DNA from 4 places in the Priestia sp. YIM B13551 genome. Region 2 is predicted to be linked to each of the others. Evidence: riboswitches for the same ligand, from Rfam matches in the RefSeq annotation. Region 2 holds a riboswitch; each other region holds the start of a gene.
The links. Region 2 has a riboswitch for cyclic di-AMP ahead of ACFX4N_RS14105 (potassium channel family protein). Riboswitches for the same ligand answer to the same signal wherever they lie in the genome.

Region 1 (7,818 bases), 180 kb from region 2:
CAAAGCAATGAACATGTTTCTTTTTCCTTTTTCCTTTGACCGAAAAAATAAAGAGCAGCTTGTTCATGCACTGGAAGCAAATTTGTTCGAGTTTTTTTCCATTCAAAACAAACATTTAGAAAAAGAATACTACGGAGAACAATATTACGTATCTCATGATAGCCTGGATCAATATTTTCTTCCTTACATTGAATGCATTCTATTCCCTGACTCGTGCGAAAAAGAAGGGTTGCTTAGATTTTCAAAAAAAATAGACCATACCATTACTTTACACACTTCCTCCACCACCGTGTCTAGCAACGTGCTGTCTGTGGATGTTTTTTTATGTCCTTTTGAAATTGGCGTCATGACCATTCGCACTGAGATGAGCCATAATCATTACACCTATGATGATATTTTAGAGTTCATGAATCATTTTCGTGTATTAGAACCGAAGCTTGCTGAAGAGCATGGATCCACCATTACCTATGAACATCATCGCTATAGCAAAGTGCAAGGTTATATTTTTTCACAGCTCGCGCCATTTTTGAACGAACACATCAAGAAAGAAGCCACACGTGAACAGCACGTTGGGAGCCTTCCTTATTTTATCGATGAACGGATGTTTGTGTTAAGTTATGTAACGGTAAATCAAGAGCAAGAGATTAATTCCACAACTTTATTTCGTACTGGACAGCTAAATAGCTATACGCCTGGCGGGAAAGCGTTTATTTCTGCACACAATCATGAGTATATTAAAACGTATAATACTAAACACGTGTATTCCAGATGGGCTCCTGAAACCTATTACGTCATAACAGACCATGTGTTTTCGTGTATTTCTAAATCGACAGACTCTAAAACGGATCAGCTTTTGATGAATCATCTATTTGGCCAGCATTACTATAATTTATTTTTACATTTTTTCTATAAAATCGTGTTGCTAAAACTATCTTATGAATATTCTCAGCTCACGTTTCATAAAAATTCAGAGGGCATTGAACGACTAATCCGCTCTATTACCGTGTTTTCAGGTAAATATTTGTTTTTAGAAATTAGCTCTCGCACAGAAGGTCAAGAGTTTTCTGAGCTCTTTAAAAAAATCTTTCATATCAATTCTCTTTATCAAGAAGTCAAAGAAACCCTTGGTACTTTGTACCAAAATCAAGAGAAAATCGCAGCCAAGCGTCACAATTACTTATTATTAATTTTAACGATTTACACGGTTCTTTCCGGTATTTACGGAATGAATTTAGTTATTAGCAAACTAAAGGGAAACATCCATTGGGATAGTATGAAGCAGTTTTCTATCTTTGAATATATCGCTTTAATAGTAGCTCTATCAGGAATTCTGATCAGCATTAGTCTCGGAGTGAGTTCCCTATGGAATTTATTAAAAGATCGGTTTAAAACATAAAAGCTGTTCGCATACGTATGGATGCAAACAGCTTTTTAAATTATATGTCCGATATCGAAATCCCTAAAGACACGGGAGATTTTCGTATTATCGACCGAAAAGTAGCGGATGTATTCAAAAAAATGACTGAACGCAATCGTTTTGTACGAGGAATGATGTCTTGGATTGGCTTCAGGCAAACATATGTAGAATATGAGTGCGATGAACGCTTTGCTGGTGAAACAAAATATCCTTTAAAAAAGATGATCAAGTTTGCTTCAGATGGAATTATTGGGTTTTCAACGAAGTTTTTGCGTTTAGTAATGATTATTGGCTGGTTATCGGTTTTTGTATCACTTTTAGTTTTAAGTTATTCGATTGTTGTTTGGCTGATAGGTAAAAACATTCAGCCTGGCTGGACTTCTATTATGATAGCTATCACCTTCTTTAGCGGTATTCAGCTACTTGGCTTAGGACTAGTCGGACAATACATCGCAAGAATTTACGATGAAAGTAAAAATAGACCTATTTACGTTGTACGTGAAACCATTAACTTCTCGAAAGCTTCAACAGATTCTCCAAACGTACGTGAAAAAGTATATAGCTAAAAAAACAAGGAAGAAAACAGCTGTTTTCTTCCTTGTTTTTATTCTTTTTGAAGCTGTAAATCACTTGGCACCCAGTCCGGAATTCCATCATCTTCATCAAATTCAATAATGACATCCGTTACTCCTTTTTCCTGTAAAATACGATTTTCCAGACGATCTTTAATATCATCAGCTTCTGCCACTGTTAAAACAGGATCAATTTCTACTTTTAATTCAACGTGAAGCTCTTCTCCTTCTTTCATCACCATTAACGTTTGAATATCACGCACTTGTACATCTTGCATGACAATCGCGCCAATTTTCATTTCCATTTCTTTATCCGCTTCGCCAAGCGCTCCAGCAGCATTATCTAAAAAGACTCGTCCTACTACAAAAAACATCATAAGACCAATTAAAATAGAAGCAATTCCTTCAGCTTGATGAAAAGGCGTAAATCGCGAAATAAAAACGGCGATTAAAGCCAATACGCCTCCTCCAGTAGCTACCAGATCTTCCATAAAAACAAGTTTAGTTGCTGGCTTGGCTTTCTTTAAATGAACAAAGCTTTGCGCAAAAACATTTGTTTCTGCAGGGTTTATCCCCACATCGTGCAAAATTTCTTTCATTGCCTTAAATAGAACAAACATTTCAAGTAACACCGAGATGCCAAGTACTGCAATATTTAAAATAAAGCCTGAAGACTTCGTCGGATGAAGAATGTGGTGATATCCTTCTTTAATCGTTTCAAACGCCATAATTCCTACTACAAGAACCGCTCCTAATAGAACAAGATTAACCAATCGGCCAAATCCGTTTGGAAATCGTTTGGTCGGGGCTTTTTTACTTAATGCCGAACCTATAAAAACAAAAAACTGATTTGCTGCATCCCCTAAGCTGTGCATCGTTTCAGCAAACATCGCTACATTCCCTGTTAAAGCGAAAGCAATCCCTTTAATAATGGAAATAATAGTATTCACTATAGCGGCCATCATGGCCGATTTATTTCCTTTTCGCAATAACTTAATTAATTCACTCATACAATCCCTCCGTTTGCGCCTTTATGAGATTCGATTACGGTTAGTGTATGTGAATTTAAAAATTAAAAACCTCCAACATACAAGTTGGAGGTTTTTAGTCATGTTTCATTATTTTTTAAAACGGTACGGTACAGTTGTAACGATTACGTTTTTACGGTAAAGCAAATGTGCTTTTAACAGCAGACTGGACTGATTGTGAAGGATATTTTGCCAGCTTTTTTTCGTAATGAATTGTGGAATAACGACCGTAATAGCCATATTGTTTTCCCGCGCTTTTTCCTCGGCCATATCAATGAATCGAAACAGCGGCCGCACTAAGCTGCGGTATTGAGAATGAAACGTAACAATACGAATATCAGGCTGCCACTTCTCCCACTTCTCTTCCATTCTCTTTTCGCTTTCTCGATCAAAGGCCACATGCACTGCAATAACGGTATCGCCAATCGTTCTTGCATAATTTAATGAATTTTCTACTACCTTTGTCATTCCTGCTACAGGAACAATGACCACACTTCCTTCAAGCTTTCCAATCTTTTCTCCTTGCTTAATGCGAAGCTGCTCTCCTACCGCTTCATAATGCGTATGAATGCGATGAAAAATATAGACAATAACCGGTAAGAAAATGAGCACGGACCATACTTGTGAAAACTTCGTTGTAAACAAAATGATTAGCACAGTTAAGGTAATAAGCGCACCAATTAAGTTAATGGTTAGCTTTCCTTGCCAGCCGGCCGGCTTTTCTCTAAGCCATTTGACAATCATGCCTGTTTGAGAAAGCGTGAATGGAATGAACACTCCAACTGCATAAAGAGGGATTAATTGTTCAGTCGCTCCTTTAAAAGCTACAATTAAGACAATAGAAGCAATTCCAAGGGTCACAATTCCATTTGAATAGCCTAGTCGATCGCCACGAATTTGAAACATTCTTGGCATGTATTTATCAGACGATAAGTTGACAGCCAGCAAAGGGAAAGCTGAAAAGCCCGTATTCGCTGCTAGCACTAGAATTAGAGCTGTTGTGCCTTGAATAAAATAATAAAATCCATTTCGTCCAAACACACTCGATGCAATTTGTGATACAACCGTTTCATCTGCTTTTGGAGAAATGCCAAGCCAATAAGCTAAAAACGTGATGCCCGAAAATAAAACGGCTAAAATACCGCCCATCAGCATTAATGTATGAACAGCATTTTTTGCACCTGGCTCTTTAAAGTTAGGCACTGCATTTGAAATAGCTTCTACACCTGTCAATGCCGAACAGCCTGACGAAAAAGCTTTTAATAATAAAAACAAACTAATACCTGGCACTACTGTACCGAGAGATGGATGAAGCTCAGGTGAAACTTGACCTGTCGCTATTTTAAACAAGCCTACCGCTATTAACAAAATAAGAGCAATAACAAATAAATAAACCGGATAAGCTAATACAGAAGCGGATTCTGTTACACCACGTAAATTTAAAACGGTAATAAAAATCACCAGCAAACACGCAATTACTACATTGTAATGATGCAGCGTTGGAAAAGCCGAAGTTAAAGCATCGGTTCCTGCTGAAACACTCACGGCAACTGTTAAAATATAATCTACTAACAGTGACCCCCCAGCGATAAGCCCAGGATTTTCTCCTAAATTGGTTTTCGAAACAATATAAGCTCCTCCGCCTTGCGGATACGCATAAATAATTTGACGATATGAAAGAATTAAAGCCGTCAGGAGTACCAATACCCCAATCGCAATTGGAATCGAATACCAATAGGCAAGGACGCCGACTGTTGCAAGTACAATCAAAATTTGTTCTGTTCCATAAGCCACTGAAGATAAGGCATCTGAAGATAAAATAGCCAGTGCTTTAAGCTTACTAAGCTTTTGATCGCCTAACTCTTTTGTTTTAAGCGGCTTTCCAATCAATAATCTTTTGAGAACTGAATAGTTCACGCAATTTCCCTCCGATGATTGCCTAGCTACTATTTACTATTCATTGCTAAGCTCCGTTACAAGTTCACGAACAAGTGATATCATTCCTAAAAAATACCTTTTTATGTTAAAAAAGCGCACAAAAAAAACACTAAGGGTTCTCAGCGTTTTTACACAGCTTAAACCTCCTCTCCAAAACGCTTATGGGGTTAGCTGTCGGATTCGGGCTATGAGAGTAGCCCTACCTTTAAAAAAAGGATTCACCCCAAGTGACAATGCACAAATTTGGGTCCCCCACTTCTGACGAATTAAGCGATAACAGGTCAATATAATTTTCGGTTAAAGGGTATGATCGATAACATGTTTCTTTCATAACTATCCTTTGTTCTTAGATAATATACTCCCGTACAAATGGTTTGTAAAGCATTATTTTACGTAAACCATAAAATAGTACTTAAGGCGCTTTTAACAGAAAAACAAAAGGCCTTCTGCTCGCTTACAGAAGACCTTTTTGCTTTAACTTTTTGCTTTTAAAACGGCTGCTAGCTTGTTTTTCGTTTGAGGACCATAAATGCCATCTACATCATAAGGAAGATACACAAGCTGAAAACGTCTTACTGCATCTTTCGTTTGAACTCCATATATTCCGTCTACTGACCCTACTTTAAAATTAACTGCGTTTAATGCTCTTTGAAGCTGTTTCACGGCTTCTCCAGAATCACCTTGCTTTAAAATTCCATTGGGAAGTGGATATTGTTCAGCAGGTGGTGTTGGAGATGGGTTTGGTGAAGTCCCTGAAGGAATAACAATTGTTTTTCCAACCTGTAGTGTTAAAGGATCAGAAAGCCCTGTATTCGCTTCTTGAAGCGCTTGTACTGTTATATTGTACTTCTGTGCAATACTGTACAGCGTATCTCCTTGCTTGATCGTATACGTTTTTGTACCTGGTTCAGAAGGTGATGGATTTGGTGTTGGTGTTGGATTTGGGTTTGGAACTGCACGACGGGGTAAATTCAAATAGACGGCAATTCCTTTTGCATACGATTCACCCATGCTTTTTAAAAAAGCTTCGTTTTGGAGAAGTGCTGCATCGGTGCGGTTATCAATAAAAGCTATTTCAGTTAGTACTGCGGGCATATTTGTTAAGCGAAGCACCGCATAATTGGCTGACTTTCGACCGCGATTCGGATGATTATACGATAGCAGCGTTGGCTGTACTTGGCCGTGGACAATTGATTGAAACGTTTTACTGGCATTGCTAGCGCTTCTGTAAACATAATCTTCGTACCCTGTTCCTCCACCGGCATTTACGTGAATAGACATAAATGCATCTGCTCCCCACGAATTAGCTTGAGAAGCGCGCTGAGATAACGATAAAAAAGTATCTGTGGTACGAGTGGTTTTAATCGTAAAGTCACTGTAGGTGCTATTTAAATAGCTTATTAAATATTGTTGAATTTTTAAAACTAAGTTTTTTTCATACAGTCCATTCGCTCCAACTGCTCCTGCATCTGCCCCACCATGTCCTGCATCAAGATAGATTTTTTTCATATTACTTGTCCCTCCTTATTGTTAACATATGCACGGGGGCAAAAAGTGCTACGTATACTAGCCTAGCAGGTGAAAAATCACTAAAAAAAGACCCGCTGCCTAATGGCAACGGGTTATTCTGCTTTATAGACAGAATACTGAATAAGGATAGCTCTCAAGGAGTGACAGCTATATGCAGAGTGTTGATTCGTTGATTAAATGATAATAATTATCATTTTCATTTAAAGTATACACTACAAGGAAAGTTTTGTCTATTCTATTATCGTCATAAGCCTATTTAAAAAGAAGAACACCTACAACAATGAGAATAATCCAAATTGGAATGCTTATTAAAATTCCTATGACCAAACCTTTAAAGAAATTTCCTTCTTTCATTTTCCTTACATTCCTCTCCAACAGTATTTTCTATCGATACTGTGCCTGGCTGAAAATTCTCTGAAGTTATACTGAAATACAGTGCAGAGTGAACACATAAACAATCTCTCTATCTGTTATACACTACTTTTACATATAGATTCAATGAGACAAAAAGATTATCCTTTTTAATTCATATAACCAAATTCTTTCCTGTATATAACAAAACAATAAAAAGCCTCCCGTAAATTATACGACAGGCAGCTATACTTGTTTTATGAACAGCTTAGTTCGATATTTAATATACGCATGCAGAATATTATTCATTTTGAAAAACAAAAAAGTCCGAGAGAACGTATAAACGATCTCTCGGACTTTTAGGAATTAATATTGGCTCATGTATTGGTCACGTTCCCAAGGATGAACTTGTGTACGGAACATATCCCATTCGATTTCTTTCGCTTCAACGAAGTGCTCTGCTAAGTGTTCACCTAATGCAGAAACCATAACTTCGTTTGATTGGAAGCTATCTAAAGCTTGAGCTAATGTTGCAGGTAAATCTACGATACCTTCTTCAATACGCTCTTCTTTTGTCATTACATAGATATTACGATCGATAGGTTTTGGAGCTTCAAGGTTGTTCTTGATTCCATCTAAACCAGCTTTTAATAGAACAGCCATTGCTAAATATGGGTTAGCAGCTGGGTCTACGCTACGTACCTCAACACGAGTTCCTACGCCGCGAGAAGCTGGAATACGGATTAATGGGCTACGGTTGCGGGCAGACCATGCAACATAACAAGGAGCCTCATATCCAGGCACTAGACGCTTATAAGAGTTTACAGTAGGATTTGTTACTGCTGTAAAGCTATGTGCGTGCTTGATGATACCTGCGATAAATTGACGAGCAGTATCACTTAGCTCTAGATTACCGTTTTCATCATAAAATGCGTTTTGACCATCTTTAAATAATGAAACGTTACAGTGCATACCTGAACCA
Region 2 (7,818 bases):
CGTAGCTTTGAATAACCATAACCGGTGTTTTTAAATCATGTGAAATATTTTGAAGCAGCGTTTGCTGTGCTTCATCTTTAGATACGAGCCTTTTGCGCATTTGCTCGATCGAGGCGCCTAGCTTGCCAATTTCATCGGAACGGTTGACTGTAACGGGCTCATGCCAATTTTGTTCGGCAATTTTTTTTACATCTTTTTCAAGCGATACAAGCGGCTTGCTTAAATATCTTGATAGCCAAATAGATGGAAGCCAGCTGAATAGAAATACAATTGAAATTACAAAAAGCAGCTGTTTAAACAGAGTAGAAGTGAGCGCGTTGCGATACGTATCCCACGAAAATGAAAGCAAAAAAGCAGGCTGTCCGTTTACGCTTACTTTTCGAATTACATAAAAAAGCGTCCGGTTGCCGAGATCTTTTTCATAGCGAGCGACGATTTTCCGCTGACTGATTGCATCTTCCTGTGCTTTTCTCAAAAAGTCTTGAGGCAACACCCGTGATGAAAAATAAGAGATATCCGCATGTTCAGGCAATAAAATATGATCCACGGTTCGATTGCCAAGTGTTGGTTCACTGTCTTCATTGCTAAAGTAGTATTCACCTGAGCGGCTTGGCAAGCCGTATTCTTTTAAAATATGCTGTTCATTTTCAATAGTGGTATAAATTTCATTCGTGAAGAACTGCCTGAGCGTCGTTGGGAATAAAATAGCGAGCAAAATTGAAATAAGCAGTAAAATACCGGAGATGACGAGCCAAATTTGAAATGCAAGCGACTTGTTTTTCATGCTTTCATCATCCGGTATCCGTATCCGTAAATCGTTTCAATTCGTGCTTGCGGCATTTTTTTACGCACGCGCCTTACTAAATCATCCACCACTCGGTCTGTGCCGAAATAATCTTCTCCCCAAATGAGATTCAGCAGCTGCTCCCGTGAAAAAGCCTGTCCAAGGTCTTTTGAGATAGTGACAAGAAAATCAAATTCTTTAGACGTTAAATCAATCGGCTTTCCATTTTCACTGACCGTACGGGTATGTAAATCGATTTCATAAGGAGTCAGCGTAATGGTATCGGTTTTCTTTTGATTGGAACCATATACGCGGTTTAGCAGTTTGTTTGCTCGAATAACTAGTTCACGAGGCAAAAAAGGCTTTGATAAATAGTCGTCGCTGCCCATTTCAAGCCCAAGAACCCGGTCAATATCGGCATCGCGGGCTGAGATGAAAATAACAGGCACATGTGGCGTTTGCTGCTTGATTTCGCGAATGAGCTGATACCCGTCAATGTCAGGCAGCATAATATCTAAAATCCACAGATGCGGAGGAGTTGCAATCATTTCTTTGGCGTCCGTGCCATTAAAAAATGAGCGAACGTCCCAGCCTTCTTTTTGAAGGTAAAGGGTTAAAACTTCGTTTAAATTTTGTTCATCCTCTACTAAATATAGTGTAAAGCTCAAATTTGACACCTTCCTCTGAATATATGAAAATTAAGGTAAATAAAGCATATTACGCCATATATGCGCGTTTCTTTAAAGGTCTATGTACCCGCTATTATACTACGTGTTTGCTGTTATAAAGAAATTTTTCACAATTTCACACATTGTTTTGATACTTATCCCAAACTTTTATTTTATAGTATAGATAACATAAAATTTGCTACGTTAAAAGGAGTGTTTTTCATGGATCCACGTGATTATGAAAGAGAGCAAGAACGAAAAGAAGAATATGAAAACCGCCAGCAGCGCTATGATCAGTATCAGCCTGCGTCATCATCACAGCCTCCAAGAAGACGCTTATTTCCAGTGATTGCATCTTCTATCGCCGGAGCAGTGCTAGGGGGAGGAATTGTGCTATACGGTGCTCCGCAGCTGGGGTTAATAGATTCAGCTGATACGCAAACAGCGAATCAAACAACGCAGACTCAAACCGCAACAACAACGAGCACCACGCCTCGAACAGTAAGCACAACCGTGAATCAGTCAGATCTTGTTTCAGTTGTAAATAAAGTATCAGCTGCTGTTGTAGGCGTGAACAATATTCAACAGCAAACAAATCCATTTTCTGGAGATACCCAAACGCAAGAAGCAGGAACGGGTTCCGGTGTTATTTTCAAAAAGGAAAATGGAAAAGCATACGTTGTGACCAATAACCACGTTATTGACGGCGCAAGCGAAGTAGAAGTGTCACTTTCAAACGGACAAAAAGAAAAAGCTAAGATTGTCGGAGCTGATGCGCTAACGGATTTAGCGGTGCTTGAGATGTCTGACAAAAATGTTGAACAAGTGGCGAAGTTCGGGAAATCATCGGATTTAGTAGCGGGTGAAACGGTGCTTGCAATCGGAAATCCTCTTGGTGAACAATTTTCTCGTACGGTCACACAAGGTATCGTGAGCGCAGCAAAACGCTCTGTCCCTATTTCAGAAAATTGGAACGTAGATGCAATTCAAACGGATGCGGCGATTAATCCAGGAAACAGCGGCGGTGCCTTGATCAATTCTTCCGGTGAAGTAGTCGGTATCAACAGTATGAAAATTTCAGAAGACAATGTAGAAGGCATCGGCTTTGCTCTTCCAAGTGATGAAGTGCAGCCGACGATTGAACAGCTGATGAAAAACGGAAAAATAACGCGTCCATATATGGGGGTAGGTCTTCAAGATGTAGGTCAGCTTTCAGCTGCAACAAAACAAAACCAGCTAGGCCTAACCAGCGATACGTCTGAAGGAGTTGTCGTAACGACGGTTGAACCATTCTCTTCTGCTTCTGATGCAGGTTTACAATCAAAAGACGTGATTGTTGCCATCGATGGAAATGAAGTCAAAACATCCAGTGATTTACGTCAATATCTATACACAAAACGTAAAGTAGGAGACACGGTAAAATTAGACGTGTATCGAAATGGAAAAAAACAAACTATTTCTCTGAAGCTTTCAGAGCAGCAGGATAACAATGGATGAGTTCAACACCGTTAAAGCTGCTGCTAGCAGTATTAACAGCGTTCGGATTTTTAACCGGCTGCGAAGGGAAGCATTCAAACACGATGTTTCCTTCTGTAGAAATTAGTCAGCTATCTTCTACCAAAGAACTGGCAGCGTATGAGGGAGGCAAGGTGACAGGAGCTGAATTCAACCGTTTTTTAGCCGTTGAAGGGTTCTTAAATCCAGATGCTCCGCTAAATGATACGAGCTACCGCAAAGAGTTATTGCGGCAGCTTGTTATGCAAAAAATCTTAATTTCGCATCTAAAGACAAGCGATAAAGTACAAAAACAAGTCGAGGATATGTGGAAGCAAATTAAACGCTCATATGACGAGGATACAAGAAAACAAGGTTATGAAGTGTTAAATATTCGTTCCAGTGATGTAACCAACCAGCTAACGAATCAGTTTAAATTAGAAGAATATTTTCGTAAACAAATTACGTCTGATGAACTAACTGCTTACTATAAACGTATTGAAAACGATCTAACGCGCGTATCTTTTACGCAGCTGGCTTTTTCCACTTTACATGATGCCGCTGCCGCTGCGGCTGAACTGCAAAAGGGAACATCGCTTCAGGACGTTCAAAAAAAATATGCTGATGTCCAGACAGTGAGCAAAATAGAGAATGCTGATAATCTAAAGCTTTCAAGTTTATCTCCCTCTTTTATAGATGTTTTAAAAAAACAGCACATCGGAGAGAGTAGTGAGCCCATTAAAATGGGTAAAGTCTATTATATTCTTATTTTAAAACAAAAAGATAAAAAAACGGAATCAGAAGTCAAAGAAGAAATGATGAAAGAACTTGTTTTGAATCATATCAACCGGTATATCCAGGATCAACTGCCAAGGTTTCACGTGACTTTCAACCTTAGGTAGTTCCCTTTTATATAGATTGATTGTTTTCAAAAAACAAGCAGGTAAAAGAGCTTTCTATTAATAGAGAGCTCTTTTACATTTTTAAGTAGACAGAAATGTCGGCACCTGATAAAATGAAGTTGTAAAACTTTCATTATTCGGAAAATTTATACCCTCCAGCTTTGGAGGGTTATTTTTTATGCTGTTGGACGAATAAAAGAGGCTGGGACAAAAGTAGTTTAATGGAAAGAAGATCCGAACGATGAATCGTTCGGATTTTTTCGTTAGTATGGTGAACGTATGTTTAATCTATTTATTTGGTTCTAGCTGTTGATTGGAGGGCAAGGCGAAGACTCCTGCGGAAAGCGAAGCCTGGCACGGAAATCAACAGCGGTGTCAAAAGTGATTCATACGAGCTTATTGATCCCATTGTTCGCTTTTAGATTGGACCGCTTTCGTTAGGTTTCAATCACTTTTCATCTTTTAAATGACTCAATAATGCAGGAGCCATCTCCACGTGAGAAAGGGCGATGTGTGAAATCGTTTTGGCATAAGGTGTAATTTCGTTAATAAATTGTTCGAGTACGTGCAGGTGAGGAAGCTGAAGCTTTGTAATAAAGCAGGCTTGCCCGGCGATGCGTTCACAGAATAAAGCGTAGGGATACTGAGAAATAAATCGTTTAAAACGCTCGTGCTCTCCGTTTTTCATGGTTACTTCAATAAAACACGACACAGGCAAATGCAGCTTTTCATAATCAATATCGATCGTATATCCTTTTATAACGCCAAAGCTCTCTAGCTGCCTTACTCGCTCTGCCACCGAAGGAGGAGACAGGTTAATTTGTTTTCCTAGCTCTCGTAAGGAAAGGCGGCTGTTTTGCTGCAGCGCCTGCAAAATCGATAAATCAATTTCATCAATTTTCAATTGAAAACCTTCTTTCTCATTAACGTTTCATTTGATTAGTAATAGTAGATAAGATGTTTTATATGTAATCTGAAATTTCCATTTTTCTTACTATAATAATTAAAAAGGAGTGAGTAAAAAATGGCAAGAGTTTTGTTAGCAAACGAAGAGGGAACAAATTTTGAAAAAGCATTGAATTTAATTCCGCATGTAAAAAGATTGTATGATGAGCTTTACGACACGCTTTGGAACAGCGATATAGTAGAAAAAGAGACTAAGGAAAAAATTAGGCTTTATCTAGCAGGTGTTAACGGCTGTGAGACGTGTATGAGCATGTCATATTTAGGCGATGAGACGCTTAATCAAAAAGTGTTAAGAGAAAAAGAGCTGGAAGAAAAAGATCGATTACTGTTTCGATTTATTGATGTATACCGGGTGCGTCCAAGGGAGTTGACGGATGCTGATATGAATCAATTAAAGAAATTTTACAGTGATACGCAGCTGTTAGAGCTTTTGGCTGTTATTAATTTATTTGATCAATTTCACAAAATGATTGTCAGTTTAGATTTATATGATTTTTGCAGCTTGCAGGGCAAGTGAGATCTTCCCTAAAAATATCTTGACAGACAAAATCCACAGGAGTAAGATAGCTTTCGTGAAGTGAAACGCATCATGAATCGAATCGATTATTCTAAAAAATAGATCATAGACATTTGAATAAAAATCGCTTAATCCATTACGGAGCGGAGGACCCATTATTTACGCACATATTGTGCTCCGGGGTGAATCCTTAAAAAGGTAGGGTTACTCTTAAAACCCGAACCCGACAGCTAACTTCGCAAGCGTTTTGAGGGGGAAGAGTGTGGAAAAACACAGGAGCCTTCCTGTGTTTTTTTGCGCTTTTTTTAAGAAAAGGATGTAATTTTTTAGAAAAAGTATAAGCTAAGAGAACACACAGCAGTTGAAGAAAGGAATAAATACATTATGAAAAAACAGTTTGCTGTATTGGGATTAGGTCGTTTTGGAGGCAGTTTGGTTGAAGAGTTTGCTAATCTGGATGTGGATGTGCTCGCTATTGACCGCAATCAAGAGGTAGTAAATAAATTTAGCAACTCAGCTACATATGTTGTGCAAGCAAACGCGATTGATGAAGCTAGCTTAAAGGGGCTAGGTATCCGCAATGTTGATCATGCGCTTATTTCGTTTGGAGATGATATCGAAGCAAGCGTACTCGCAACCATGCTTTTAAAAGATATGGGCGTTAAGCAAGTATGGGTAAAAGCAGTGAATATGTATCATCAAAAAGTGCTCGAAAAAATAGGAGCGGACAAAGTTATTCATCCAGAGCGCGATATCGCTAAGCGTATTGCTCATCACGTGGTGTCAGAAAAAATCATTGATTACATTGAACTGTCAAAGGATTATAGTATTGTCGAAATTGTCGCCTCTAAGAAACTTCATAATAAAACGCTGTTTGATTTAAACATTCGTGCCAAGTACGGCTGCAATATTATCGGCTTTCAGCGAAAAGACGGGGAAATGGTTATTTCGCCTACCGCACATGAAATAATTGAACAAGGAGATATGCTGATTGTTATCGGACATAATCGCGATTTGAACCGTTTTGAAGAAGAAGGAGTTTAACTCATGAAAAAACAAATCATTAAACTCACCCCTCCGCAGCTGCTTGTCTCTATTTTTGGAGGAGGAATTATTATTGGTGCTCTTCTATTGATGATGCCTTTTTCTACTACTGAGCCAATCCGGTGGGTAGACGCCCTTTTTACATCTACTTCCGCTATGACAGTGACCGGCTTAGCCGTCGTAGATACAGGTACACGTTTTACCGTCATCGGTCAAACGATCATTATGCTGTTAATTCAAATAGGCGGTCTTGGCATTATGTCATTTGCCGTGTTGATTTTTATGATGCTAGGTAAAAAAATTGGATTTAAAGAGCGTATGCTCGTTCAGCAGGCCTTAAATCAGACGAGCGCCGGCGGAGTTGTGCTGCTAGTTAAAAGGCTGTTTATCTTTTCATTTTTAATTGAGTTTGTTGCACTTATCTTCTTAGCAATACGCTGGGTTCCGGAATTCGGATGGTCTAAGGGATTGTTCTTTAGCTTGTTTCATTCGATTTCTGCTTTTAATAACGCAGGGTTTGGACTGCTGTCTGATAACTTAGTTCAGTATGTAGGAGACCCTATTATTAACATAACAATTTCTTTTCTGTTCATTATTGGCGGGTTAGGGTTTACCGTCCTTGCTGATATGTGGGTGAAAAAATCGTACAAAAAACTAACGCTGCATTCAAAAATTATGATTATCAGCACGTTTGCGATTAACGTGACTGCAATGCTTTTTATTTTTTTCTTAGAGTACGGCAATTCACATACGCTTGGAAATTTATCATTAGGGGACAAAGCATGGGCGTCTTATTTTCAAGCAGTAACGACAAGAACCGCTGGATTTAATACGATTGATTTAGCTCACCTGCATGACGCAACGGTGTTTTTAATGGTTTTATTAATGTTTATTGGTGCAGGAAGTGCGTCAACGGGAGGCGGTATCAAACTAACAACGTTTGTGGTAATTATTTTTTCAGTATGGGCATTTTTACGAAGCAGGGAAGATATTGTGCTCCTAAAGAGAAGGCTCCTTCCCCTTCACGTGTTTAAGGCACTAGCCATCACGATGATTTCAATTATGTTTGTGTTTGGGGCCATTTTCCTGTTAAATATTTCGGAAAACCTGCCGTTTGTAAAAATTATGTTTGAAGTTGTTTCTGCGTTTGGAACAGTAGGTTTATCGATGGGAGCCACTCCTGAACTTTCGTACTTTGGACGCGTGATTATTATCTTTATCATGTTTTTAGGAAAAGTGGGGCCATTAACGCTTGCATTTTCATTATCAAAACAGAAGAGAGAAGCTGTACGATATCCAAACGAAGATATTATGCTAGGGTAAGAAAAATCGCCTCCAAGGAGGCGGTTTTTTATGTTATTTATATATTCAAGACATATAAGAGGTTACGCACAAAACAGTTGCGATGAATAAAAAGAAGGCAAAGACAAGAACAATGGGCAA
Region 3 (7,818 bases), on a different contig from region 2:
TCTTTTTCAGCAAGCTTATTATTTTCAACTGTATTGATATGAGCATCATAAGTGGCGAACCCATAAAGAGAAGGGAAAAACAGTAACCATTCTGGATTTAATATGTTGGTAGCTTTCTGGATTTCGCCTAAAAAGAGAAGAGAAATAGCTTCAAGAAGATGAGAATAGTAAAAGAAAACGACGGTCCAAGTAACAATAAAAAAAGCAACGATTATTCGATGAATATAAAGCTGACCTAAACCTGGCATAAATAAGGACCATAGGATAGACATAATAGGGTTTCTTTTATCCAAGTAGTTAATCTCCATAGCTCCCATACTAAAGGAATTAAAGGTGTGATTTTCTCTTTCAGCTAAGAGATATATTTTATTTAAATCAACCGTCGTTCGATAACTATCCCATATGGCAAAGATATAAACAGGAATATAAATGAGAAGCCACCTAGTGTTTAGTGACTCTTTCGCCATGTCTATGTCCCCTTGAAAGGAATGAATCATAGCCACGTTTATATTTGACTGGAGATTAATAACAACTTCCCAAATAAATAAAACAAATCCTCGAAGATATTTAGATAAAAGTAAATGTCCGAAGCCAGGAAAGGCTGCTGACCACCAGGCTATAATGTAGGGATTTCTTAAGTGAATCTGAGTGGTTCCAAATATACTAACGTGAGCTATATAGCGTCTTGCTGTGTTATCGTTTGTATAGTTTTTCATGTATGTTCTCCTATGGAATTATTAGGGGAGTGAAAAAAACGTTTTTTACATCTTTAATCCATAATTAACATACTTTGATATATTTATTCTGTTTTACACGTTTAAAATACCTAAAAATCCTTCATGAGATAAAAAGTGTTTTTAGATATTAGGTTCCTAGAAAATCCATTATGGTAACTAAGTTCATATATGATATTTATTAAAAAAGCAGAAAAAACTCCCTAACACCAGGAAATTTTTCTGTTGCGTATTAAACACTGAACTATATTTAAAAATTATAATTTTCACTAAAGTGCTCATAATATGGTAAATACGTCAAAAGGAGATACAAAAATGCTTATTAAAAAGATACTGATATTTTTACCAATATTCCTTTTTGTTATTTATTCCCCTACGCACGCATTAGAGATGACGAGTACTTTCAGAATTGTAAATGATAAAAACGAGACGATTGCTTCAAAAGAAGTTTCATTTCAAGAAGGTGAGACATTATACGAAGTAACAAAAAGGGCCTTTAACATAGAAGAATCCCAAGGGAATATTATATCTATAAATGGTATCCATTCAATTCCAAAGAAAAATATACATTGGGCTGTTTTTGTAAACAGGAATTTTATAGAGTTAGGTTTAGATGAAGTCACGCTCAATGAAAATGATGAGGTAGTATGGGCTTTGAAAAATTGGGATAATCAAGAAATTTTAAAGTAAATAACATAGAAAATTAAAACATCCTACAAAAAGTAGTTGGTTATTATTCTAACTACTTTTTTGTAAGTTATAATTTCCGATAATGCTGATTATATAAACTAGAGGTGTATATGATATGCAGCTGAAAAACAGAAAAACCTACCCTGGTGTGTGATAGGGTAGGTTTTTCTGCTACATTATTTAACCAAAGGACTGAAGCCTCACGGCGTCTTGAGTAGTTTGCTCAAGATATCAAAATTTATTTATCTACATAAAAGAGAAAAACAAATTATATGAAAATTAGTTTTAATTGAAACGGCTCTTTACAAATGTAAAATTCAGGCGTATAGTACCTACCATACATATATGATCTTGCTATTTTCATACCTTTTATCGCTTAATCCACTAAGGAATGGGGGACCCATTTTTGTGTGCACTTGCACTTGGGGTGAATCCTTCGAAAAGAAGGTAGGACTACTCTAAAGGCCCGAACCCGACAGCTAACCTCATCAGCGTTTGGAGAGAAGGTTTGCTTTTATTTGTCCTGGAAAGAACACTAAGCAGAACCTTAGTGTTCTTTTTTGTGTTTTTTTTCTGAGATAGGGAATGATGAGAGTAAACTAATATAGGTAAATGGCAAAGGTTTCAGGAGGAGTTTAGATGAGTTATTCATCCCTAAAACGTTTATTAATTGGGAGGCCACTTAAATCAAAAGAGTTAGGTGAACAAAAGCTAAATAAGGTCAAGGCATTAGCTATTCTTTCATCTGATGCACTTTCATCCGTGGCGTACGGCCCAGAACAAGTCTTAATTGTGCTTGCTACCATTGGAATGATCGCATTTTGGTACTCCATCCCAATTGGTATTGGGGTACTTATTCTTTTAACGGCACTTATTCTTTCGTATCGCCAAATTATTTATGCGTACCCAGAAGGGGGAGGGGCGTATGTTGTATCGAAATATAATCTCGGAGAAAATGCAGGTCTTATTGCCGGAGGATCTTTATTAGTAGACTATATTTTAACGGTGTCTGTAAGTATTTCATCTGGAACTGATGCATTAACGTCTGCTTTTCCTGTTCTTCATGACTATAGAGTCATCATCGCTTGCTTATTGGTTATTTTTATTATGGTTTTGAACCTAAGAGGGGTAACAGAATCTGCGTCAGCCTTAGCCTATCCTGTTTATTTGTTTGTTCTTGCACTACTTCTATTAATAGGTGTAGGCATATGGAAAGTAGCGACTGGTCAGGTTTCTCCTGACGTTCATCCAGCCTTGGGAACTGTAGTTCCAGGGATTAGCTTATTCTTACTACTACGAGCTTTCTCATCGGGGTGTTCAGCCCTTACAGGTGTTGAAGCTATTTCTAATGCTGTAACGAACTTCAAAGAACCAGCTGCACGAAATGCAGTTCGTACACTTGTTGCGATGGGTATTATTTTAGCTATTCTGTTTTCAGGTGTCATGTTCTTGGCTTATTGGTTTGGAATTGTACCTAAAGCTGAGGAGACGGTTGTTTCCCAGCTTGCTTCCCAAGTATTTGGACGAAATGGTTTCTATTATTTTGTTCAAGGTACGACGGCTTTAATTTTAGTGTTAGCTGCCAATACAGGCTTTTCAGCCTTTCCTTTACTGGCTGTTAATTTAGCTGTAGATAAGTATATTCCGCGTATGTTTACGATACGTGGTGATCGTTTGGGCTATTCAAATGGAATTGTCACACTTGGAATTGCCTCTATTGCGCTCATTATAGCGTTTCAAGGTAATACAGAACGGTTAATCCCTTTATATGCGGTTGGAGTATTTATTCCATTTACGCTATCTCAAACGGGCATGATTGTAAAATGGCTAAGAGAAAAGCCAGCTGGCTGGCAAGGGAAATTAGTGACCAATTTTATAGGAGCTTTTATTAGCTTCACGGTACTGATTATTTTCTTTACAACAAAATTTTCACAAGTATGGGCTGTTTTAATCTTCTTACCTCTTATTGTCTATCTGTTTCACCGTATTAAGAACCATTACGTAGAGGTAGGAAAGCAACTTCGCATGAAGCCAGGAGACAAAGAAGCATTAGCACTAGAAGGAAATGTAGTCATTATACCGGTTGCAGGCTTAACAAGGGCTGTCGAGAATTCCATTAACTATGCAAAAATTATTGGAGACACAGTGATTGCGGTCCATGTGGCATTTGACCGTGAAAGTGAAAAGAGAATGGAAGAGATATGGAACGAACGATATCCTGATATACGCTTAGTTACCTTCTACTCACAATATCGAAGTCTAGTTGGGCCTCTTTTACGCTTTATTGATCGTGTAGAAGAGCGAGCTGATGATAGTCATATGGCTGTCACCGTTTTAATTCCGCAATTTATCACAAGAAAAAGCTGGCATAACGCATTGCATAACCAATCAAGCTTATTACTAAGAGCACACCTTCTTTATCGGAAAAATGTCATTGTAACTACATTGCCTTATAAATTTAAAAAATAAAAAAGCAAACCCCTTTTCACATGTATGAAAAGGGGTTTAATTCGATCATTCATCTTGTGTTGAGAAAAACAGATGACATTTAGAATAACCCACATTACATCATCTTTATCACTTTTGATTCTCTTTTATCCCTGAAAGATACGATTTATTTCGTAAGCCAGCTCGACGCACATAGGCTTCCACTTTTATATCTACATTTAACTTCGGAAAGTACACATCATTCCATTCCGTCTTTAATTTTTTAAATTGATTCGGTCTAGTACGGTGAACCACTTCGCCAAATCCTAAGATATCCGTTTTATTTTTTTGCGCACGTTCAATAGCTGCCTTTAGCTCTTTTTTAATTTCTTTCCTAAGGGATTGTTCGATTTTTGTAATGACCTTTGGATTCGTGATATCAACAGGTACCTCCATGTCACCGATATCTCCTTCAACACGTGTATGAACAGAAATATGAGGTTGACCATTCTTCACTTGAGCAGACACACTTGTTTTTTGTCGTACAGTTTGATAAGCAATTGCTTCTTTCCTTCCTTTCCAATCAATATTAATATCCGTTCCTTGGATTTTATCGAGAATCCATACCGTTCCTCTTGCTGGTTTTCCATACAGCCAATCCACTAACTTTCCTTGTTTTAAAACAGCAATTCCAGAAGCTTGAAGCGTTGCTCCAGGTGCACTCTCTTGAAGGTTATCCAGCTTTTGTGCTTGCTGGGGACTCCCAACTAGGCGAAATCCTGATACGACGGTTCCTCTACCAGGTGATTCAAGACTTTTCATCACCTCTTGGAGCGATGTTTTTACATTCTCTCCCCATTTTCTTTCCGTAAACTCTAAGGTTTTTAGTACCTTATTCGCTGGAATCTTATCAACTGGAGTTAACGTTTTAACAAGATCGGCTGCGGTCGAATGGTTTGCAATCACAATGGTTGAAGTATTTCGAAATTCTGGATCACGATCTAAAGCATCAATTAATGTATCAAGCCCTTCTTCTTTAGCCAACTTTTCTCCAACTACAATCAAGTTTGCATGAGCATAATACAATCGTCGAGAAATTCTCCCCGAAGCCCGTCTACTTGCTTCGACTAGATTATCTCCTGAAGCCGAATAGATGGTAATAGGAGGGCTCTGGGTACCTCCTCCTCCTCCTTGCATACCTCCTGCCACGTTCCCTGGATTTATAATTTGGAGTGTTAAGTGATACCCTCCATCTTTTGTTTTATCGACGCCCATAGCTGCCACGATGGCAAGGTCAGTTAACTCTTTTTTACTCCAACAACTGGTGAGCAAGATGGTTATCGTCATCATCAACAAAAGAAAAAATCCTTTACGCTTCATTATTGTCACCTTCTTCACGATCTTTGTTTGAACGCATAATGAATCCTTTAACACTGGAACTTCTCCGCACTTTCACTTGACGAACGGCGAAGTCTGAACTGTTTAATGATATGTAGATTCGTTCATGATGAATCCTGTATACGTTCTAATGTATAATCCGTACATTGATTTGTAGTATCATGGTGACAGTTCTTTATTATTGTTTGATTTTCAAAGGATAAAGACATAGTTTCAGCACTTTCTCATTTTTGGATATTTTAACCACTAATCGAATTTTTATGTAAAAGTAAACAAAAGCGTTTCTATGCCATACTAGAAGAAAGAGAAGAAGAGGATGATGGAGATAACATAGTATGAAATAGATAAAAAAGCCCATCGACCTAAGTGGATGGGCTTTATCTTTCCTATATAAATTGTGAACCTAACTAACGTGTTTTTTAATTTTTGGTTCAGGCTTTATTAGTAATGAGGATAAAAATTCATAAATAATTGCGAATACCAAGGGTTGTTTACGCTCCTTCAGTCTATATTTAATTTGACTTAGATATAGTCATAAAAATAAAAAGTAAAAACTGATTTGTATTACATGGATCAAGTGTGAAATTTGCATCGTAAGATCATACAGATAGATTATAGTAAAAAAAGATGATTTCTCATAGTCCTATTTTTTAAAAATTATTAAATGATTTTTCCTTTTTTTCTCTGCTTGAAATGCCTTTGAACTTAAATGTAATTAGTTATAGATTAGAAATGTACCGTTCAAAATTACGTATACTTTTCCCTATTTGTAAAAGTATAGATTCACAAATAAAAAGCTCCTTATCATAGAAGAAATAAAGCCTTTCACCATGTTGTTTCCGATAATCGTGATTATGTTAACTAAGGTTGTATGTGGTATACATATTGATTTTTGAGAAAACATTCTATAAATCGCCTAAGTAAATTGTTTTTATATCAGTTTCGATAATTTCACTCTCTTTATTATTAACAAAGTAGGCCTTTGCTTTAGGTCTAGAACTAACTGTTTTAAATAAAGAATCATTTATAAAATGTAGAGCAACCCCATCATCTACTGCATAACCTTCTAGCATTTCTCCAGTAGAGATTAAGTTATGATATGAGGGTCTTCTTTTATTCTCACCATCATAATGAGGGCAATTACTTCCCTTTAAAAAGCCCAAACAATCTAATTTTAGTAGTGGTGCATTTAAGGGATCAGTTAGACCTTGTTCAAACCAGCAAATTGAACCAGCACTTAGTCCAGACAGAATTATCCCACTTTCATATGCTCTTCTTAAAACTTTATCTAAGCCCCATTCTTTCCATAAAAGAAGCATATTTCTTGTATTACCACCACCAATGTATATTATATCTTGTTCAAGTATATATTCCTCTAAATCTATAAAGTTTGGCTCAAATAATGATAAATGAGATGGTTTACATTTCACTGTATTAAATGCTTTATAAAACCTCTCAACATAATTATCTTGGTCTCCACTTGCAGTAGGAACAAAACATACTTTTGGATATTCTTTCTTAGCCTGAGATAATATATATTGGTCCAGTAGAAAGTTTTCTGGTTCCATTGAGAAACCTCCACCACCCATTGCTATAATCTGTCTCATTTTTTCAACCCTTTCGACGTATATAACATTCTATATACTACAAAATGTGTTAATTACCTTTTAAGCAAGTATCAACAGAATCTATAAAAATCAAAAGGTGCCGATAAGCCGTTTTATGTTAACTAATGAACCATGAAAATGGATTCCTTAATGCGAATAATGGATACCAATTCAAATTTTATGATTTATTGAACGATTGATCTGGCAATTCTAAATCCGATATCATCTATATAAAAATCCGGCATACTTTTGCGACGACAAGTGGCTCCACATCCACGTTCTTCTTCCGCCCAACTTCCTCCCTGAATTATTCTATAATTACTAAATACCTCTTCATCGTATAAGTCCCAACACCACTCCCAAGTATTCCCGATCATATCATACAATCCCCATTCATTAGGCTTTTTCTCACCAACCTCATGCAATCGTTCGTTAGAGTTACCTTTATACCAAGCAATTTCATCTATTCCACCATACCGATACCCTTTTGAGTTTGCTTTACATGCATATTGCCATTCAGCATCTGTCGGTAAACGAAAACCATTCGTATTATAATTGCATATAACTGATTTACTTCCGTTATCAAAATCATAAAATTGGTCATAACCCAGCGCAACAGACAGTAAATTGCAAAAATTCACTGCATCTAGCCACGAAACATTAATAATCGGTTTTCTAGCCTCAGTCGTTGTTGAAAATTTTTTCCCTGTAATAGTTGTATAAAGTTCTTCTGTTACGGTATATTTTGCAAGGTAAAACGGCTTGATCTCAACGTTCCAAATAACTTCTTTTAGATTTTTTCTAACACCTGGCATTCCAAATTTATAGTTTGAACTAATCCATTTTTGCTCGTCACGAAAATCTCGTAGACAAACTTCTCCTTCAGGTATATACACCATTAAATCTTTTAAGTAGTCGTTTAATTTAACTAACATTGTTCTCTCCTAGATTTGAATTAATTA
Region 4 (7,818 bases), on a different contig from region 2:
CATAGCTATGAAGAGACCAAGTGCTTTCACTAAATAAAGTCATTTCTACATCTAGACACATTTCTTTCCAATTGGGGGCACACAGAATAGGATGACGTATGTCTGAACATGCAATGGTGTAGCGGTTAGAACCATTCTTATTCATAAAACAATGAACAAAAGAGGCACTCACATCGCCCTTACTAGTTTGTAAAGATTTATATAGTTGGATATCTAACAACGGAACGCTCCATTTTAATTTCATTTTTGGAAGAATTCTTTTTTTAACCGACTTGACCGTTAATTTAATAAAATAAACACCATCTTTTTTTGTTTCATCCAATACGACATGCACACCTGGTTCCTTGTTTATCTCCAAGTTTATATAGGGTGTAGCAATCACTTCCTTCATCTCCTTTACCATCATTCTTAACTTTGTATACCGACAAAAATGTAACCGCATTCAAAAATTTGTTTTCGTATTTATTACAAGTAGATCACCCTAAACGAAGCTTTTTTACTTTCTTTCATTTTATGTAAAATACTTTCTAGACTCAATGGTAAAAATCAAAGTGAAAAAAAGCATTTTTTTGCTTTATCTAGTAATCAATTAAACGCTCTTTATCTCTCAGCGCGCAATTTTCTCTTCTTTTTTAAAAAAAGATGACAAACCTAATAATATAGTATAATAATAAATAATGCAGAATGATTATACATAGAAAGGATGACAAATATGAATCATGAACCTTCTCTTCTTAAACAACTAAAATTATGGCATATCGTCGTGATAGGCTTAGGCTACATGGCACCTATGGCCGTTTTTGATACATTTGGCATTGTAACAGAATCAACAGATGGACATGTTTCAGGCGCTTATGCATTCACGTTGATTGCTATTTTATTTACAGCCATTAGTTACGGAAAAATGGTAAAAGCTTTTCCGGGAGCTGGTTCCTCTTATACATATGCACAGCAAGTACTGAATCCAAGCATTGGTTTTTTGGTAGGATGGACGGCTCTTCTTGATTATCTATTTCTGCCAATGATCAATGCACTTTTGACAAATATTTACCTAAGCTCTCTGTTTCCAGGTGTTCCAAAGGCCGTATGGATTATCAGCTTTGTTGTCATCATGACCATAATGAATATTTTTAGCGTTCATTTAACCGTTTCTTTTGGTACGCTATTAGTTGCTTTTCAAATTTTAGTCGCTATTATCTTTATTATTTTAAGTGCTACAACTCAAGGCCAAGAGCTATCATTTAAACCGTTTATAAGTGAATCGGCCTCTATATCTCTGTTATTAAACGGAGCAGCTATTTTATGCTTTTCTTTTTTAGGATTTGATGCTGTAACCACCATGGCCGAAGAAACACTTAAGCCTGAGAAAACCATTCCTAAAGGGATTCTCATTATTGCATGTACGGGAGGCGCCTTATTTATCACAGTTTCTTACTTTGCTCAGCTCCTTTTCCCTTCAGCCTCTTTGTTTCATGATTTAGAAGGTGCATCAGCGGAAATTGCTTATAAAATTGGCGGCCAGCTTTTTAAATCTATTTTTGTAGCAGCGGCCTTGACTTCAACTATTGCTTCTGGACTTGCCTCACATATGAGTGCATCAAGACTTCTCTATGCAATTGGGAAAGATGGTTATCTGCCTCGGAGAATTTTTGGCTATATTCACCCTAAAACAAAGACGCCTGTTTGGAACGTGGTGATTATTGGTGGCCTCTCCTTAATTTCACTAGGTCTGTCTCTTGAAAAAGCTACCTCTTTAATTAATTTTGGTGCTTTAATTGCGTTCAGTTCAGTGAACATAGCGGTTTTTATCCATTATTTTATTCATCAAAACAAACGATCTCTTAGTGGATATATTTCATATGTACTTATGCCTTTACTTGGCAGTTTATTTTTATTTTTTATGTGGCTTAACTTAGAAATAACATCCTTATTTATCGGTATTGTATGGAGTGTAATCGGAATTATTTATTTACTGATTGCCAGACGAAAAAATACTATTACCATTCCTACTTTTCATTTTGATTAAGGAACTAGACTTAGCACACCTCGACATATTTCCCCAGAAATAATGTCGAAAAAAAGTAATTCAGATATAAGCAAATCAATCCCATCTAAACACGAACAAAAAGGTAAACGATCTAGTATGAATCACTCGTTACACCGCTGTTGATTTCCGTGCAAGGCTTCGCTTTCCGCGGGCGGCCGTTGAGCCTCCTCGTCGCTTGCGCTCCTGCGGGGTCTCATCTGTTCCGCTTTTCCACAGGAGTCTTCGCCTTGCCCTCCAATCAACAGCTAGAAGCAACTAAACACATGAAAGCTACATTTACTATACCAATGAAAAAATCCGAACGTATTTGATTCTCAACCAAGAATCAAACTCGTTCGGATCTTTCTTCAACTAAAATACTTTTGTACCAGTCTCTTTTTATTGTTGCGATTGTGAGACTTTTTCCAAAATACGTCTTTTACGGTAAAGCATCATTCCAACTTCGCCTATATCATTAATCGCTTGTTTGTTAATATAAGCCCCGAATACCATTCCTGCTATAGGAATCATTTGAAACAGCTTTTTCCATCCCAAGTTGTCCCTGTAGGTTAGAAACACTTCTCTCCACCCTTGCAGCTGCTGCAAGCTCTGCGTTCGATTGCCGCTTGCTAATTCTTCTAAAATCGCACGCTTTCCTACAATATCAGAGGATGAAAACTGCATGCATTTGACCATGAAAATGCGTTCCTCTTGCTCAGTGGGATCGTAACCATAAGAAACAGCCACTTCTTGCAGTGTCTTAAGTGTAAGTCCCAATACAAAAGGAATATCAATCGCCAGTGTAAAAATCCCGCCTACCCCGGTTGTAGCTCCTTGCAGCTGTGCATTCTTTTTTCGGACTTCAATAAAATACTCCGCCAATCCATCCATTTCTTGCAGAGATAAATGCTGAATATCCTCTATTGAAAGCTGCTTCTTTTCTTGTAATTGAGCTGATGCTTTTTCTAGCGTGGCAGACGTATTAGCTAAATACTGGCCTCCATTATCAACATACTTAGCAATTTCATCTAATAATTTTTCTATTTTTTGATGAATGAACTTTGGCGTTACTTTATCTAAAGCTGAAAAAGGCAAGCGAGCCAGCCGCTCCCAGAAAAAAAGTCCTTTTTGGTCTTTCTCCCACTTTTCAATTTTTCGTAACTCTACTCTTAACTGCTCATGCTCTGACATATCCTCACTCTTTTCCTCGATTTATCAGCTCTGCCCTACTTGTTTATTCCGCACATATTTAATGATAAAAAACAATGCAATTAAAACAACAATTCCGATTCCAATAGGCTGCATATATTGAGACACAATCGGCCCCACCTCTTTCCACTTAGGTCCTAGCTTATATCCTAAATATACGTAAATAGCCGTTACTGGAAGCATCGCAACAAATGTATAAATAGAAAACAGCCATACATTCATTTTTGCCATCCCGCACGGAAAAGAGATAGCCGTGCGCACTCCTGGAATAAAGCGTCCAAAAAAAGCAACCCCGCTGCCGTACTTATTAAAAAAGCGATCGGCGGCGTCAATTTCTTTTTCTTTCACCAAAAAGTATTTTCCATATTTTAAAACCAGCGGTCGTCCACCGTAACGTCCCAGTGCATAAAGAGTCAACGGTCCACAAACACCGCCTACTGTACCTGCAAGGATAGCCAGATACAAGTTCATATCACCTTGATACACCCAATACCCTACTAAAGGTAAAACAAGCTCTGCCGGGACAAATTCAAACGTTAATGCTAAAATTACGCCAAAATAAGAGAGCTGTTTTAGCGCTTCAATTAAAGAAAGTAAAACCGACTCTAACAAAAATTCTCCTCCTCATGTCATTAAATCTAAGACTGCAAAACTATAATTTAGCCGATTGATAGATAAAAACCAACGCGGCATAGTTTTTTCCTTTCCCTCTTTACGTATTACGTACTACAAAAGTTTCAATAAAAAAAGCGCTAGTTTTATCCAGCGCTTTTATAGTTTAAAGTTAATTTGAATAATACCTACTTTACGAAGAGCATCGTATAAAATAACTAAAGCCGGTCCTAAAAATAATCCGACAAAGCCTAAAAGTTTAAATCCAATGTACAAACTAACTAGTGCAGCCAAAGGTGAAATACCCATATTTGTAGAAAATACTTTTGGTTCTACTACACGTCTTACTACCGTAATGACTCCAAATAGAATAAATAAGCCGATTGCTAATGAGTCATGCCCTTGCGTAAGAGCAAAAATCCCCCATGGAACGAGCACCGAGCCTGTCCCAAGGATTGGTAAGATATCGACAATTACAATTAATAAACTAAGCAGCGCGGTATACGGAACATCTAATAGCCAAAGCCCTACATAAGCCATTACAAACGTCATGACACTTAAGATAATTTGTGCCTTAATAAAACCAACCCCCGCTTGGATAAGCTGAGTGATGACAACTTGTAGCTTATATTTCGTTTCTTCTGTTAAAAATGACTTAATTTTATTTTTAATAGCAGGCAGCTCAAGGCTGATAAATACAAGCGCTACTAAATAAATAAGAAACTCTAATAGAAACCCAGGAACAGTAGCCGCAAAGCTAATGATGATTTCTACGGTACTTTTTAATAGAGAATCTAATGAATTTACGGTCTTTTCAAGCGTGCGCTCGATAGAAGAAATCACTTCTGTAGGAAGAGCGTTTGAATAGTATTTCCACTTAATAATAGTTGGATAAATCGCGGTTTCATAGATTTCTTTTACAAAGGAAGGCGCTATTTTTGAAAGAGCAACCACTTGCGTAACGATTGTCCGAACAATAAAAAATCCAATAAGTATGAGCGAAACAACATATAAAATGAAGGTCATAAGCACTGCATAGACTCTCTTCATTTTAAAAGATTGATGCAATTTTTGAACAATACCCTCAAGCGCTAATGCTGTTAATAAAGCAAACACAATCGGTAAACTGTAAGGGATTAACAAACATACGATTACTATCGAGGCGATGACCCATATTCGCTTTTTCCACATACTCTACTATCCCCCAACTAGCTAAGCTATCTCTATATTTATTGATAAAGAAAGGAACCAGTGACTGCTTTTATGTAAGAATAAAATTTGGATATATTTATACCTGATGTTACATATTATAGGGTCAATTTCCATAATAATAAAGGAATTATTATGAAAAAAGCTACTTATTCTAATTTTTTGAATAGAATAAGTAGCTTTTTAATTTATAAATTAGCCGGCTCTCATGACCTCTGTACCTTTTTTAGGGTCAAATTTGCCTTCAGATTTAGACATCACAATTGCTGCTAGTGTGTTTCCTACTAAGTTAACAACCGTACGTGCCATATCCATGATTCTGTCTACTCCAGCAATGAAGGCTAATCCTTCTGCCGGAACGCCGATTGTTCCAAGAGTAGCCAATAATACAACAAATGATGTTCCTGGCACGGCAGCCATTCCTTTAGATGTAACCATCAATACAAGAATGAGCGTCAGCTGTTGAACGATCGTTAAATCAATACCGTACACCTGCGCTAAGAATAACGCTGCAATCGCTTGATAAAGAACGGAACCATCTAGGTTAAATGTATAACCAATTGGTACAACGAACGATACGATAGCTTTTGGACAGCCCATCTTTTCAAGTTTTTCCATAATACGCGGAAGAACTGTCTCAGAACTAGATGTACTGTATGCTAACAACAGTTCATCTTTCATATAGCGGAATAAGTGGAAAATGTTAATTCCTGCCCATTTCGCGATTCCTCCTAATACAACAAGTAGGAAGAAAATTAACGCTAAGTAAACTAAGATAACAAGCTTTCCTAATGAAAGGAGTGACTCTAAGCCGAATTTTGAAACTGTTACACCAATTAAAGCAAATACACCAATTGGAGCCACTTTCATTACAAGGTTTACCACGTGAAACATTGCGTGAGAAACGCCGTCGAAGAATTGTACAACTGGCTTTCCTCTTTCCCCAATTGCCGCTACTCCAAGTGCAAATAACACTGTAAAGAAGATAATTGCTAGCATGTCTCCTTCAACAATTGACTGGAAAAAGTTTGTTGGAACAATGTGTAAGAAAGTTTCAGCCACTGACTTTCCTTCTTGCTGTTTGGATGTTTCAACGTATTGTGAAATATCACTCTTCTGTGCTGAATGAATGTCTACACCTTGCCCAGGATGAAAAATATTAGCAACCAATACACCGATTATAATTGCAAAAGTCGTAATAATTTCAAAATAGAGAATGGTTTTAACGCCGAGCTTTCCGACCTGTTTACCGCTCCCTGCTCCTGCAACTCCAACGACTAAGCTTGAGATAACAATTGGAATAACAATCATCTTAATTAATCTTAAAAATAGGTCTCCTAGCGGCTGTAGGTATGTTACTACACGCGGATCGTTAAACCAAATTACCCCTACAAGAACACCAAGGATTAAACCGGTAAAAATCTGCGTAGCCAAACCAAAACGAATTTTTTTCATAGATGTACCTCCCCAAAGATGTATGACATTTGTATATACTTTTCTGAAAAAACAAAAAAAGACTATTCTTAAGAAAGAACAGCCTTTTACTTACGCTATTTTGGGCTCTTTCTCTCAATAAAGCAAACGGGGTTAACTGTCGGATTCGGAATTGAGAGTTTCCTACCTTTTGTAAGGATTCACCCCAAGGCAGCTTTACTGCCGATAATGATTCCCCCGCTCTATACGATTAAGCTTATTATTCAGTTTTTATAAAATTAAAACGATCTATACGTTGTCATACGTTTTTTACAGTCAATAAAACTAAACAGAAGTCTTACTTTTACTTAACTTTATACTGCACAAATATTAATTTACTATTTTTCGACACGTTTTGTCAATACCCATGTTTGTAAAACGCTTTCAAAAGGCGATAATATATATTTATGCAAAAAAGCTATTGCAACATTGCAATAGCTTTTTCTTGCTCTTTGAGTCTCTATTAGAAGTTTAAGGGACTAAAGAACACGCGTGTTTATTTTATAAAAATACAAAATATAGAATAGCTGCTAAAACAATTCGATATAGTGCAAATGGTACTAATTTGATACGATTAATTAATTTCAGGAAAAAGCGAATAGATACCAGCGCAAAAATAAAGGCGCTGATAAAACCAGCAATAAAAAACGGTAGTGCATCTGATGTGAAATACTGCCAGTTTTTAACCAATGAAAGTCCACTTGCTCCTGCCATGATTGGCACTGCCATAATAAATGTAAAATCTGCGGCTGCCTTATGGCTCATTCCAAGAAGAACCCCTCCTGAAATCGTTGAGCCTGAACGAGAAAAACCTGGCCAAAGAGCAATACATTGAAACAGTCCTATACCCAGTGCTTGTCCATAAGACATTTGGTCCACCGTCTCTACACGCGGACGTTTAGGTCCAAACAAATCTGCTAGAATCATTAATACAGCTCCGACCACTAAGCCAATTAGCACCGTATTTAAAGAAAACAAATGTTCATCAATGTAATCATCAAACAAAAGTCCTAACACTCCTGCGGGTAACAGACCAACAATTACCTGCATTAAATTCAAGCGATTTGTCGGTCCAATTGGAGCAGCTGGTTTTTTTCCTAATCCTAATAAATTAATAAAACGATCTTTAAAAATAACAACTACTGCTAAGATCGACCCTAGCTGAATAACAATTTTAAATGTATTAGCTACTGGAGATGAAAATAATTCTTTTGAATTTAACCACAGGTCATCCACAATAATCATATGCCCAGTTGACGAAACAGGAGCAAACTCTGTTAAACCTTCTA

Region 1: another riboswitch for cyclic di-AMP. It lies ahead of ACFX4N_RS15060 (APC family permease); the one in region 2 lies ahead of ACFX4N_RS14105 (potassium channel family protein).
Region 3: another riboswitch for cyclic di-AMP. It lies ahead of ACFX4N_RS27905 (APC family permease); the one in region 2 lies ahead of ACFX4N_RS14105 (potassium channel family protein).
Region 4: another riboswitch for cyclic di-AMP. It lies ahead of ACFX4N_RS29030 (glutamate/proton symporter GltT); the one in region 2 lies ahead of ACFX4N_RS14105 (potassium channel family protein).

Annotation. Positions count from the first base shown of each region.
Region 1 covers NZ_JBHZOX010000002.1:1,046,250-1,054,067, forward strand. Annotated here, with positions in the region: gene ACFX4N_RS15045 (magnesium transporter CorA family protein) at 1-1,396, shown strand, start outside; partial or broken gene ACFX4N_RS15050 (glycosyltransferase) at 1,429-1,983, shown strand; gene ACFX4N_RS15055 (cation diffusion facilitator family transporter) at 2,022-2,999, opposite strand; gene ACFX4N_RS15060 (APC family permease) at 3,108-4,934, opposite strand; cyclic di-AMP (ydaO/yuaA leader) riboswitch at 5,097-5,238, opposite strand; gene ACFX4N_RS15065 (N-acetylmuramoyl-L-alanine amidase) at 5,430-6,464, opposite strand; gene glnA (type I glutamate--ammonia ligase) at 7,203-7,818, opposite strand, start outside.
Region 2 covers NZ_JBHZOX010000002.1:870,136-877,953, reverse strand. Annotated here, with positions in the region: gene ACFX4N_RS14140 (sensor histidine kinase) at 1-784, opposite strand, end outside; gene ACFX4N_RS14135 (response regulator transcription factor) at 781-1,452, opposite strand; gene ACFX4N_RS14130 (S1C family serine protease) at 1,675-2,949, shown strand; gene ACFX4N_RS14125 (peptidyl-prolyl cis-trans isomerase) at 2,946-3,848, shown strand; gene ACFX4N_RS14120 (hypothetical protein) at 4,158-4,289, shown strand; gene ACFX4N_RS14115 (Lrp/AsnC family transcriptional regulator) at 4,297-4,752, opposite strand; gene ACFX4N_RS14110 (carboxymuconolactone decarboxylase family protein) at 4,873-5,331, shown strand; cyclic di-AMP (ydaO/yuaA leader) riboswitch at 5,447-5,591, shown strand; gene ACFX4N_RS14105 (potassium channel family protein) at 5,716-6,375, shown strand; gene ACFX4N_RS14100 (TrkH family potassium uptake protein) at 6,379-7,698, shown strand.
Region 3 covers NZ_JBHZOX010000012.1:15,246-23,063, reverse strand. Annotated here, with positions in the region: gene ACFX4N_RS27915 (hypothetical protein) at 1-716, opposite strand, end outside; gene ACFX4N_RS27910 (DUF4430 domain-containing protein) at 1,050-1,424, shown strand; cyclic di-AMP (ydaO/yuaA leader) riboswitch at 1,788-1,932, shown strand; gene ACFX4N_RS27905 (APC family permease) at 2,064-3,893, shown strand; gene ACFX4N_RS27900 (Ger(x)C family spore germination protein) at 4,002-5,231, opposite strand; gene ACFX4N_RS27895 (Type 1 glutamine amidotransferase-like domain-containing protein) at 6,155-6,856, opposite strand; gene ACFX4N_RS27890 (formylglycine-generating enzyme family protein) at 7,042-7,791, opposite strand.
Region 4 covers NZ_JBHZOX010000015.1:29,223-37,040, reverse strand. Annotated here, with positions in the region: gene ACFX4N_RS29060 (hypothetical protein) at 1-391, opposite strand, end outside; gene ACFX4N_RS29055 (APC family permease) at 713-2,026, shown strand; gene ACFX4N_RS29050 (hypothetical protein) at 2,156-2,302, opposite strand; gene ACFX4N_RS29045 (EcsC family protein) at 2,426-3,217, opposite strand; gene ACFX4N_RS29040 (DedA family protein) at 3,242-3,847, opposite strand; gene ytvI (sporulation integral membrane protein YtvI) at 4,007-5,038, opposite strand; gene ACFX4N_RS29030 (glutamate/proton symporter GltT) at 5,252-6,511, opposite strand; cyclic di-AMP (ydaO/yuaA leader) riboswitch at 6,618-6,757, opposite strand; gene ACFX4N_RS29025 (undecaprenyl-diphosphate phosphatase) at 7,031-7,818, opposite strand, start outside.